2 linked regions of the Aminivibrio sp. genome follow. The protein of the gene in region 1 binds, or shares a complex with, the protein of each later gene. Links are inferred from orthologs where the notes say so. Each region holds a gene or a part of one and is shown in the gene's direction. Other genes may lie near its edges.

The links. The genes of interacting proteins can lie anywhere in the genome.
Region 2: the proteins of JMJ95_RS02645 (region 1) and smc are in contact, whole or in part, in a crystal structure (PDB 3ZGX), measured with the Bacillus subtilis proteins. The link is inferred for Aminivibrio sp. from one-to-one orthologs.

Annotation. Positions count from the first base shown.
Region 1 is NZ_JAESIH010000025.1:166,751-172,074, forward strand. The notes cover bases 1,489-4,406. They hold JMJ95_RS02645 (hypothetical protein), read left to right. Parts: upstream 1,489-2,516; coding sequence 2,517-3,296; downstream 3,297-4,406. Other genes in these bases: trpS (tryptophan--tRNA ligase), read left to right, coding at 1,512-2,507; scpB (SMC-Scp complex subunit ScpB), read left to right, coding at 3,274-3,909; JMJ95_RS02655 (pseudouridine synthase), read left to right, coding at 3,906-4,406. Outside these bases: JMJ95_RS02620 (phosphoribosyltransferase family protein), read left to right, coding at 1-125; JMJ95_RS02625 (ferredoxin), read left to right, coding at 238-420; JMJ95_RS02635 (Nif3-like dinuclear metal center hexameric protein), read left to right, coding at 634-1,416; more of JMJ95_RS02655, read left to right, coding at 4,407-4,634; JMJ95_RS02660 (HDOD domain-containing protein), read left to right, coding at 4,656-5,324. UniProt on the Bacillus subtilis protein: Participates in chromosomal partition during cell division. May act via the formation of a condensin-like complex containing Smc and ScpB that pull DNA away from mid-cell into both cell halves.
Region 2 is NZ_JAESIH010000041.1:83,200-88,563, forward strand. What follows is about bases 1,208-5,329. They hold smc (chromosome segregation protein SMC), read left to right. Parts: upstream 1,208-1,607; coding sequence 1,608-5,129; downstream 5,130-5,329. Other genes in these bases: JMJ95_RS05430 (Rne/Rng family ribonuclease), read left to right, coding at 1,208-1,633; JMJ95_RS05440 (methyltransferase), read left to right, coding at 5,126-5,329. Outside these bases: JMJ95_RS05425 (DUF2344 domain-containing protein), read left to right, coding at 1-43; more of JMJ95_RS05430, read left to right, coding at 113-1,207; more of JMJ95_RS05440, read left to right, coding at 5,330-5,364. UniProt on the Bacillus subtilis protein: Required for chromosome condensation and partitioning.

The DNA of each region.
Region 1 (5,324 bases):
TCACAGGAACGGGAATCTTCATGCTTTCCTCAGACCCTGAGGTCAAGGCGGTTTCCTCCTATAAGGCCTTACTTCGGCTCGACGGCGTGGAAAAGAGGCAACCGAAGGTAGCCCTGTGGGAGTGAGCCCCGGTGACGCTCCCCGCTGAGGTGCGGATTTAGGCGGAACGAGCAGGTTTGACGGTAGCCCTCCGCTGATATACAATCCCCTTGATGGAAGGAGGTGACCACATCTTTCATGGGTGTATCTATCAATAAGGAAGAATGTATCGGTTGTGGTGTGTGCGCTCAGGTGTGCCCCGAGGTTTTTTCAATGGACGAAGATGCCGGGGTATCAAAGGTGATTCGCCCCGAAGGCGGCGAGTGCGCTCAGGAAGCTGCCGAGAGTTGCCCTGTGGGATGCATAGTCATAGAGGAGTAATCGGCGGATTTTTTAGAAATAAGGCATGCTCCTTGCATTTTCTCAGAGTCGGGGCGTATAATTGGCAACGCTTCTTTCCGGGCCTATAGCTCAAGTGGTTAGAGCCACCGGCTCATAACCGGAAGGTTCCTGGTTCGAGTCCAGGTAGGCCCACCACGAAATCGCCGTTTCCTTCCGGGGAAACGGTTTTTTTATTTGGGAGGAGGAATCCCGATGCTGGTGAAGGATCTTCTGGGGAACCTTGACGCCATGGTTCCCTTCAGTTGGGCAGAGGAGTGGGACAATTCGGGGCTCCTCGTGGGCGATCCGGAGTCTCCTGTGACGGGAGTAGTTGTATCCCTCGACCCGACTCCCGAAGCCGTGGGATACGCGGTCGAAAAGGACTGCTCCGTCCTGGTAAGCCACCATCCTCTTATCTTTTCTCCGCTGAAAAAACTGGATGTCTCCACCGCTACAGGGAAGGCCGTCTCCTTCGCGCTGAAAAAGGACATTGCCGTGATCTCCATGCATACAAACTGGGACTCCAGCCCGAGAGGCGTCAACGCCGCCATTGCCGCCGCCATAGGGCTGGAGTCCGTCAGTCCTCTTGTTCCCTCCGTCTCCGGTGCATGGGGGCTCGGAGCCCTGGGAAATCTTCCTTCAGCTTTGACAGGGCGGGAACTGGGGCAGGCAATCCGTTCCGCCCTGATGCTCTCCCGTCTCGACCTCTATGGCGACTCTCACCGTCCCGTGTACAGGCTCGCCCTGTGCGGAGGGTCCGGCGGCGGCCTGTGGGACGGAGCGAAAACCGCCGGGGCAGATGCTTACTTCACATCGGACGTGAAGTACCACGAAAGACTGGAAGCTCTTTACGAAGGGCTCATTCTTCTCATTGGAGATCACGGGGAAGTGGAGTCTTTTTCTCTCGATGCCCTGGCGGGGGCTGTTTCAGAAGCCTCAGGATTCGAGGCGTCTGTTTTCAGAAGCACGCCCCGTCTTCCTGTCGTCATTGACTGACACATTCAGCCTATGACGATTTCGGTTCAAATGGTATGATATCCTGGATTTTTTGACGGATTTTTCCGGACATTTCCCATTCGAGGTGGTTAGAAATGAACCAGCGTGTTTTCAGCGGAATGAGACCGACAGGACAGCTCCACCTGGGACATCTTGCGGGAGCCCTGACGAATTGGATCAAGCTCCAGGAAGGATATGAGTGTTTTTACAGCATCGTCGACTGGCATGCTCTCATGTCGGACTATGCCGACAGCTCCAAGATAGAATCGAACTGCTGGGAGGTTCTCATTGACTGGCTTTCGTCCGGCCTTGACCCTGAAAAGTGCGTCATTTTCGTTCAGTCCCACGTCCCCCAGCATGCGGAGCTGCACCTTGCCCTTTCCATGGTCACACCGCTCGGCTGGCTCCAGAGATGTCCCACGTACAAGGAACAGATCATCAACATACAGAACAAGGATCTCGGCAATTACGCTTTCCTCGGATACCCTGTCCTCATGGCGGCGGACATTCTTCTGTACAAGGCTGGAATCGTGCCCGTCGGCGAGGACCAGAGCGCCCACCTGGAAATCGCCAGGGAAATGGTGCGGAGATTCAACGGTTTTTTCGGCGAGGTCCTGATCGAACCGCAGATCATGCTGACCCCCACTCCGAAGGTTCCCGGGACGGACGGGAAAAAAATGAGCAAATCCTACGGAAATTCAATCAACCTTGCCGACAGCCGGGAAGAAGTTTGGAACAAGCTGCGGACCATGGTGACCGACCCGGCCCGGGAAAAACGGACTGACCCCGGCGATCCGGAAAAATGCCCTGTGTGGGATATTCACAGGGTCTTCAACAACTGTGACAGCGAAAAAGCCGAGATTGCGGAGGGCTGCAAAACCGCCGGCATAGGCTGCGTGGACTGTAAAAAGAAGCTGAATATTCACGTGGAGCGGGTCATGAACCCCATACGAGAGAAAAGAGCCTTTTATGAAAAGAACCCCGATCTTCTCGGCGACATCCTCAGGGAGGGTGCGGTGAAGGCCGGGGATGTCGCCCGGAAAACAATGGACGAGGTCGTGAACTCCATAGGATTCGTCCGGAGAGGGTAGGTCGATGAGGTGGTTCAAAACCACGACCTGAGCGTTTTTCAGGCGGAGGTAAGCGGTTTTTCCGGCCCTTTCGACCTGCTCTGCTACCTTGTTGAAAACAGGCAGCTCGATGCCGCCGGAATTTCAGTAGGCCAGGCGGTCAGGATATACGGAGCCTACCTGGCCAATACGAGGCGGGTCTCCGTCGCTGTGGTTTCTGAATTTTTAACACTGGCGGCATCGCTGGTGCTGAACAAGATACGGTCCCTTCTCCCGGGGAAAACAGCAGGGGGAGAAGACGAACCGTCCGGTATGGAAGAAATGGCCCTCGACGAGTACGATGTCGAGGGGAAACTTTCCCGGTACAGGCCCTACAGGAAAGCAGCCCTGTTGCTGTGGAACAGGAAGGAAAAGCAGGATCTCGTTTTTTTTCGTCCTTCCTCCGAAGAAGAGGGACAATCCTGGGACCTTGGCAACCTCTACGGCCTGTGCAGCCTCTGGTGGGATCTTCTGGAAGAAAAACGGGCCTCCTGTCCTTCGGGAAAGACTTCATGTATGGACAGGGATGATGACTGGGAAGGTATGCCTGTTCCTCTCCCTGATGAAGAGCAGATTGATATGAAGATTTCCGAGATAATGGGAATTCTTCATAATGTTCCCGCGGTCTCTTTTTCTCACCTTCTCGGAAACAGCAGAAGCGTGCGTGTTTTCGTCGTGACGCTTCTTTCGCTGCTCGAAATGAGCAGAATGGGGCGAATTCGCATCGTTCAGGAGGAGCTGTTCAGGGATGTGCTCATATACAGTATCTGAAGGCATTTCTGACATCGGCCGCAGGATTCAGGCAATTCTCTTCGTCGCCGGGTCTCCTGTCGGGGATGAAGAGCTCGCCTCGGTCCTGTCATTGCCTCTTTCGGTCACGTCAGGAGAAATAAAGATTCTTGGAGACTTTCTCAGACGGATCAGATCGGGCGTTCTCCTCCAGAAATCGGCAGGAGGATGGAGAATGGTGACGGCGGAGGATGTGGCCGATTCGGTCTCCCTGTTTCGCGATACAGCCCGGACACAGAAAATCCGCCTGAGCAGGGCTGCGGTCGAAACGCTGGCCGTGATTGCCTATAACCAGCCGGTGACCAGGAGCGAAGTGGAGGACATCCGGGGGGTAAGGTGCGAACGGGTTATTGAAACCCTCCTTTCCCACGGGATGATCAGAATTGCGGGAAGGAAGAAGGGCACAGGTTCGCCGCTGCTCTACAGGACAACGGACATCTTCCTGGAGACGTTCGGGCTTTCGTCCATTTCGGAACTTCCCACCCTCGAGGAACTTCAGGAACTTGCGCCCCCTCCCGAAGAAAAACCCAGGAAAGCAGATGCCCTTCCGGTGGAAGAAAACGACGAACAGGGGGAGGAGGACGATCTGCCGTGAACGCGAAGATCAGGCTCAACCGGTACCTGGCCATGTGCGGACTGGGTGCGAGAAGAAAAGTGGAGGGAATAATAGCTTCCGGCCGAGTAAAGGTTGACGGGAAAGTGGTCCTCATGCCGGCTTACCGCGTGAACGAAGAAAATGAAGTTTCCGTTGACGGCAGCCCGGTTACGCCTGAAAGAAAGGTCTACGTCGTCATGAACAAACCTGCGGGCTGGGTATGTTCCGTTAGCGACCCCTTCGATCCGGTCATTGCGGGTCTGCTTCCCGAAAAGTTCAGTTCCTTCCGCCTTTTTCCGGTGGGGCGGCTTGACAGGGAAACGGAGGGTCTGCTTATCCTCACCAACGACGGTGCTTTTGCCCAGGAGGTTGTGCATCCCTCACGGAGAATACTCAGGGAATACCACGCTCTCCTCGACAGGGAAATCAACAGAAAGGCTGTAAAAGGCTGGCTTTCCGGTGTCGAGCTCGACGGACGCCTGCTGAAGCCGGCGAATGTCCGCATCCTTGACCGGGAACCTGCGGACAGGTGGGTCTCCGTGGTCCTGGCTGAGGGAGTCAAGCGTGAGGTGCGCCGGATGGCCCAAAGCCTCGGTTTTGAGGTCGAAGTGCTTGTTCGGAAAAGAATTGGTAAAATGGAGCTGAAGGAACTCCCTGCAGGAAAGTTTGTCGAGATGTCCCGCAGGGAACTCTGGAATGCGATTCGGTTCGGGGGAAGCATTTAGGTCATTCTAGGAGGGCGGAAGATGGACGGAATTGACGAGCGATCACGGGAACTCATTAAAACACGCATTCTCAAAAAAATAAAGGAAATCAAATCTTTTCCTCAGTTCGTCGTAGAAACGATGCGCAAGCTGAATGACCCGGACAGCAGCGCCCAGGATGTGGCCGCCAGCCTTTCCCGGGATGAAGGGCTCGTGATCCGGACCCTCAAACTGGCCAATTCAGCCGCCTACGGAATTTCCAGGGAGATTTCAAGTATCGCGGAAGCCATCGCCCTTCTGGGATACAAGAATATAAGCAACATCGTTCTTTCAGCTTCGGTTTACTCCGTAATGGACAAATCCCTCTCGGGGTATGCCCTCGACAGGGGAGTCCTCTGGCGTCATTCCCTCACAGTGGCCTACGCTGCCCGCTACATTTCCCAGAAGACCAGGAAAGCCCTTCCGGAAGAAGCCTACGTCGGCGGTCTTCTTCACGATATCGGGAAAGTGGTGCTGAACGATTACGTCCGTTTCGGATACGGCATCATCGTCAAGCTGGTGGAGGAACAGCACATTCCCTTCCTTGACGCTGAAATACAGGTTCTCGGTTTTGACCACGCCGCTGTGGGAACCCTGCTGGTGGAAAAATGGGGCCTTCCCGACCCCTTCAAATTCGCCGTGGCCCATCACCATGCTCCAAACGCCCTACAG
Region 2 (5,364 bases), on another replicon or contig:
GGAACCGCTCGCGGCTGCAGTCGGGGAGGACCGGAGAGCATGAAGCCTTTCCGGGGGAGATGTATCCCCCTCTTTGAAAAAAAACGGTTTTCTTCGGGAGGAGGGCGTCGCCGTGAGTGACAGCCGTACGGAGCCGGGCGCCGTAAACCGGAAGATTGTAGCCAACTGTATCGATCCGGAAGAGACGAGGGTCGCCATCATCGAGGACGGGCGCCTCGCCGACCTGTTCGTGGAACGGATGTGGGAGCGCCAGAAAGCGGGGGAGATTTACAAGGCCCGGGTGGAGAGCGTCCTCCCCGGTATCCACGCATCCTTCGTCAACCTCGGCGACGGAAGGAACGCCTTCCTGTACCTGAACGACGCCAGGGGGCTCAATCTCCAGCCGAACCAGGAGCTTCTCGTCCAGGTCACCAAGACTGCGAGGAAGAACAAGGGAGCCCGGGTGACCTCCCGGATATCTCTTCCCGGTCGGTACGTGGTCCTTGTGCCCCACGGCCAGGAGTCGGGGGTTTCCAAGAGAATCACCGACGAGAACGAGCGCAGGAGGCTCAAGACCATCGCCCGGGAGCTTCGGGGAGAGGATTACGGCATCATCGTCCGGACCGCCGCCGAGGGGGTGGACGAGGAAAGCCTCGCTCACGACGTGGAAGTTCTCCTCGCTCTCTGGAGGGAGATAGAGCACAACGGGAGGGTCCAGTCCGCTCCGTGCCTGCTGTACCGGGACCTGGGCCTTATCGGGAGAGTTCTCCGGGACGAGCTCACCGATGCCGTGTCCGAGATCGTAGTGGACGGCAGGGAAGAATGCGAAAACGTCAAGAACAGTCTGTCTCTCTTCTCCGGAACGGACCACCCGGAGGTGAGCCTCTACGGAGGGATCACGCCCCTCTTCGAGTTCTACGGCATCGAAAAGGAGATCGAGGCCGCCCTGGAGAGAAAAGTGTGGCTCCGGTCGGGAGCCTATCTCATCATCGACCACACCGAGGCGCTGACGGTCATCGACGTGAACACGGGGAAATTCATCGGCAAGACGGACCTCCGCCATACGGTGCTCGAGACCAATCTCGAAGCGGCGTCGGAAATCGCCAGGCAGCTCCGGCTGCGGGCCATCGGAGGCATCGTGGTCATCGACTTCATCGACATGGATTACGAGGAGGACCGGGCCCTCCTCATGAAGCGCCTGGAAGAAGTCTTTCTGCCCGACCGGTACCGGGCGCGGATTTTCGGCGTATCCCAGCTCGGGCTCGTGGAGATTACCAGGAAGCGTGCCCGGCCCGACATCCGCTCCACCCTCACCAGGAGCTGCCCCTTCTGCGGCGGCAACGGATGGGTTCACCGGGAGGACACCATCTCCATGACCATCAAGCGTTTCCTCCGGAAAGTGTCGGCGTCGAACCGCTCGGAGGCTCTCCTGCTGGAGGTGAACCCTGCGGTGGCCCAATATATTTATGAAACCTATCTCTCTCTCTGGGAGGAGGAGCTCGGCCGGAAGATCTTCCTCGCGGCGGTTCCCGACTTCGCCTGGAGCAAGTTCCGGTTGGATGCTCAGGGAGGCCTCGAGCAGGTGGAGCGGAGAATGGAACAGATGGAAAAATGGGAGGCCCGTCTCGTTGTATATCGAACGTCTTCATCTTAAAGGCTTCAAAAGTTTCGGGGCTTCCCAGGACCTGGTGTTCTCGCCGGGGCTCACCGCCATCGTGGGACCCAACGGCAGCGGAAAGAGCAACCTTCTCGACGCCCTCCGGTGGGTGCTGGGCGACGGAGGGTTCCAAAGGCTCCGGATCGTCAGGCAGGGAGACCTGCTTTTCTCCGGAAGCGCGAGCATCCCTCCAGCGACCAGGGCGGAAGTGGCCCTTTTCATCCGACAGGACGGAACTCCCGGCGCCGGAAGCTGCGTCCTCAAGAGATCCTTTTCGCCGGAAACCGGTGCGGTGATCACCGTGGACGGCGTCCGGACCAGGCTCGCCGACCTCGATGCGGTGAAGAGGCTCTGGAAGCTCGAGGGCGATCAGTTCGCCTTCATCGGACAGGGGGAGGTGGCGGAGGCCATCAGCCAGAGGCCGGCCCAGAGAAGGGCCCATCTCGAGCTTCTCTTCGGCATCGACCAGTACCGCCGAAAAAGGAACGAGACCTCGGCAAAACTCGTCTCGGCGGAGGAGGAAAGCCTCCGGCTGGGGGCCCTTGCGGCCGAACTCAGCAACCGCAGGGAGGAGATCGCTCCCGCCGTTGCCCTTGCGTCCCGGGCCAAGGCCATAACCGACACCCTGGAAGAAAAACGACGGCTCTACTATTTTTACCGGAGGCGCGTTCTCGAAGAAAGCCTTGCAATCCTTGAGGAGGAAATCCGTACCCTCGGCGCGGAAGAAACCTTCCGGATACGCTGGAGAGACCGGTGGGAACAAATGTACAGCCGCTCCCTCCGGGAGCGGGGGGAACTTGAAGAACGGGTGAAATGCCTGCGCGGAGACCGGGAGGAATTGATCAGGAAGAGGGAGGAGCTCCGTAGAAGCTGCTTCGCCGCCGCCGCCGCCGTTCGGGAGATCCGCTCGAGGACGGCCTCCCTTGAAGGGGAGGAAAAAAGCCTTTCCGTCCGTCTCGGAGAAATAGGAGCGGAAAACGGAGAAATACTCTCGAAGGAGAACTCACTCTCTGCCGAGCTTGCTGCGGCGACGGGAGAAAGGGACAGGCTTCGGGGCCGGATGAACCAACTCCGGGCGGCCATTGAAAAAGAGCAGGAGCGCAAAAAATCCCTCTCTGCCGCCCTTTCGGCTCTAGGTGGAGAAAAGGAGACCCTCCGGTCGAAAAGAGAATCCCGGGAGGCCTTTCTCGCAGACTGCGACGCCCGGATCAAGGCATCCAGGGAGGCTTTGGCCGCCCTGCGGGAAGAATCGGCCGCCCTGGAAGAGAAAATAACCGATCTCGAACGGAGGGAGGCCGAGGTGCTGGAGGCCCACGGCGACGCCTTCGCGGCCTGCCGGAAGACGGCATCGGCCCTCCAGAAGGCCCGGAAGGAAGCCGCTTCCCTCGATGCGGCCGCCGAGGACCTGAAGACGGCCGAGAGCTCATCCTACCCCGAACCCGTCCGTTTCCTCTCGTCGGCCTACCGCCTCGGAAAACTCCAGGTTCCCGTGACGGTGGCCGCAGAGTCCTTTTCCTGTCCCCCGTCGGTCACATCCGCCCTGGAGGCTTACCTTGGAGGGCGTCAGTACTGGCTTTTCGTCAAGACCATCGCCGAGGCGGGAGCCTGCATCGACCTCCTCAAGGAACGCCGGGCGGGAAGGGCCACTTTCCTTCCCCTGGAGAAAAGCCGTCCCCGATTTCCAGACAGGAGGGCCATCCTTCCCGCCCGAGGGATCGTGGGGTGGGCCCTGGAGATCGTCACGCCCTCGGAGGAGTGGAAGCCCTGTGTCTCCCACATTCTCGGGGACTTGCTGCTGGTGGAGGAGTACTCCGTGGGGGCGCAGCTCGCCTCCAGGGGGGCCTCCTATCCCATAGCGTCCCTGGAAGGGGAAGTGTTCCTTCCCTCGGGCACGGTGAGCGGCGGACGGACGCGGGCCGCCGCGGGCGCCATCGAACGGCGCCGACGGATCAGGGAGGCCGAGGAGCATCTTGCCCGGGTCAGACAGGAGGCCGCCTCCCTGGCCGCCGCCCTCGAAAAGGAAGAAGCCCTGGAACGGGCCCGGTCCGCCGAAAAGGAAGCTCTCACCATGGAACTGAGGGAGACCGGAAAACGCCTGGAGGAAAAGCGGCGGGATCTGGACCTTGAACGGGAAGCCTGTGAGCGGTTGGAGCGCGACCGTCGCCGGGCTCTCGCCGATGCAGCCTCGTGGGAGCAGCGGATGGCGGAGATCGACGGTGAGATGGAAATCCTTTTCGCTTCCATGCCGTCTCCCTCCGGGGGCGATGAAGAATCCTCCCTTCCGGCACGGCTCGCCGAAGCGGAAAATACATGCGTTCTTCTGCAGGAGCGCCTGTCCAGCGTGGCATCCCTCAGGATCCGGGCCGCCTCGGAACTTGAGCGGACCCGGGAGAGGCTTGCCTACCTTGCCGCTGAGCGGGAGAACTGCCTCGCCAGGGAGCGGGTCGAGAAAGAGCGCCTTGAGCGGTGGGGCCGGGAGCAGTATCTCCTTTTCAGGGAGATACGGGACAAGGAGGCCGCCCTGCACGCCCTGCTGGACAAGGAAAAACTGCTGGCCTCCCGCTCAGGCCGGATTTCCGTCCGGAGCAGGAGAGCGGTGGAGGCCGCCGGAGCCGCAGGAGAACGGGCCCGGACCCTGGCCTCGAAAAGGGAGAGCCTGGCAGGCGAGCTCAGGCAGCTCACCGAGATGTGGGAAGAACAGTACCCGTACAGCTCAGCGGAGGCTCCCCCCGGTGATGAAGGGGAAGCCGCATCGGCGGCGGTCCGCAGGCTGGAACGGGAACTCCGGGCTCTCGGGGAAGTGGAGTGGGGCGCCCTTTCGGAGGACCAGTCCCTTTCCGCGCGGGTTGCCTTCCTTTCCGAGCAGCTCGGGGACGTGCAGGCGGCCATAGGGGAACTCCGGGGCATCATCAGCGAGACGGACCGCCACGTGGGAGCCCTTTTCGGCAAGGCCCTGGAGAACATCAACGCCCGCTTCAATTCCCTCTTTTGCAGGCTGTTCGGCGGAGGGGAGGCCCGGCTCCGCCTTCAGGGCCCCGAACCCGTCGGTTCGGGCGAAGAGGAGGAGTCTTCCCCCGCCTGGGATGCCGGGGTGGAAATCGTGGCCCGGCCTCCCGGGAAGCACCTCCAGAACCTAGCCCAGCTTTCCGGCGGAGAGCAAACCCTCACCGCCATAGCCTACCTCTTCGCCTCCATGGAGGTGGCCGGGGTGCCCCTGGCGGTCCTCGACGAGGTGGACGCAGCCCTGGACGAATCGAACCTCCTGAGGTTCGGTGATCTCGCCAAAGAATACTCCTCCCCTCCGGGACAGGGCAAGGGAATCCAGCTTCTCGTCATGACTCATCGCCGGGCCACCATGGAGAGGGCCGACATCCTCTACGGTGTCACCCTCGCGGAACCCGGGCTGTCCAGAGTCGTGGGCATGAAGGTAGAGGACTGGGCCGAGCCGGAGGAGAGGGAAGGCGGAAGGCTTTCCGGGGCGGTACGGCGATGACCGTCACGAGGGACGATCTTCTCTACGGTGCCCTTACTCTCCGCCAGCCCGCCGGGGGGCCGCGGGTCAACGTGGACACCATCCTCCTCGCAGCCTACGTACGGGATACTTTTCCCCGTTCGGGGGGCAGGGTGATGGAACTCGGGTGCGCCTCCGGAGCCGTGTCGCTGATCCTCGCCCTGCGATTCCCCGCTGTGGCCGTCACCGGACTCGAAATCCAGGACGAGCTGGCGGC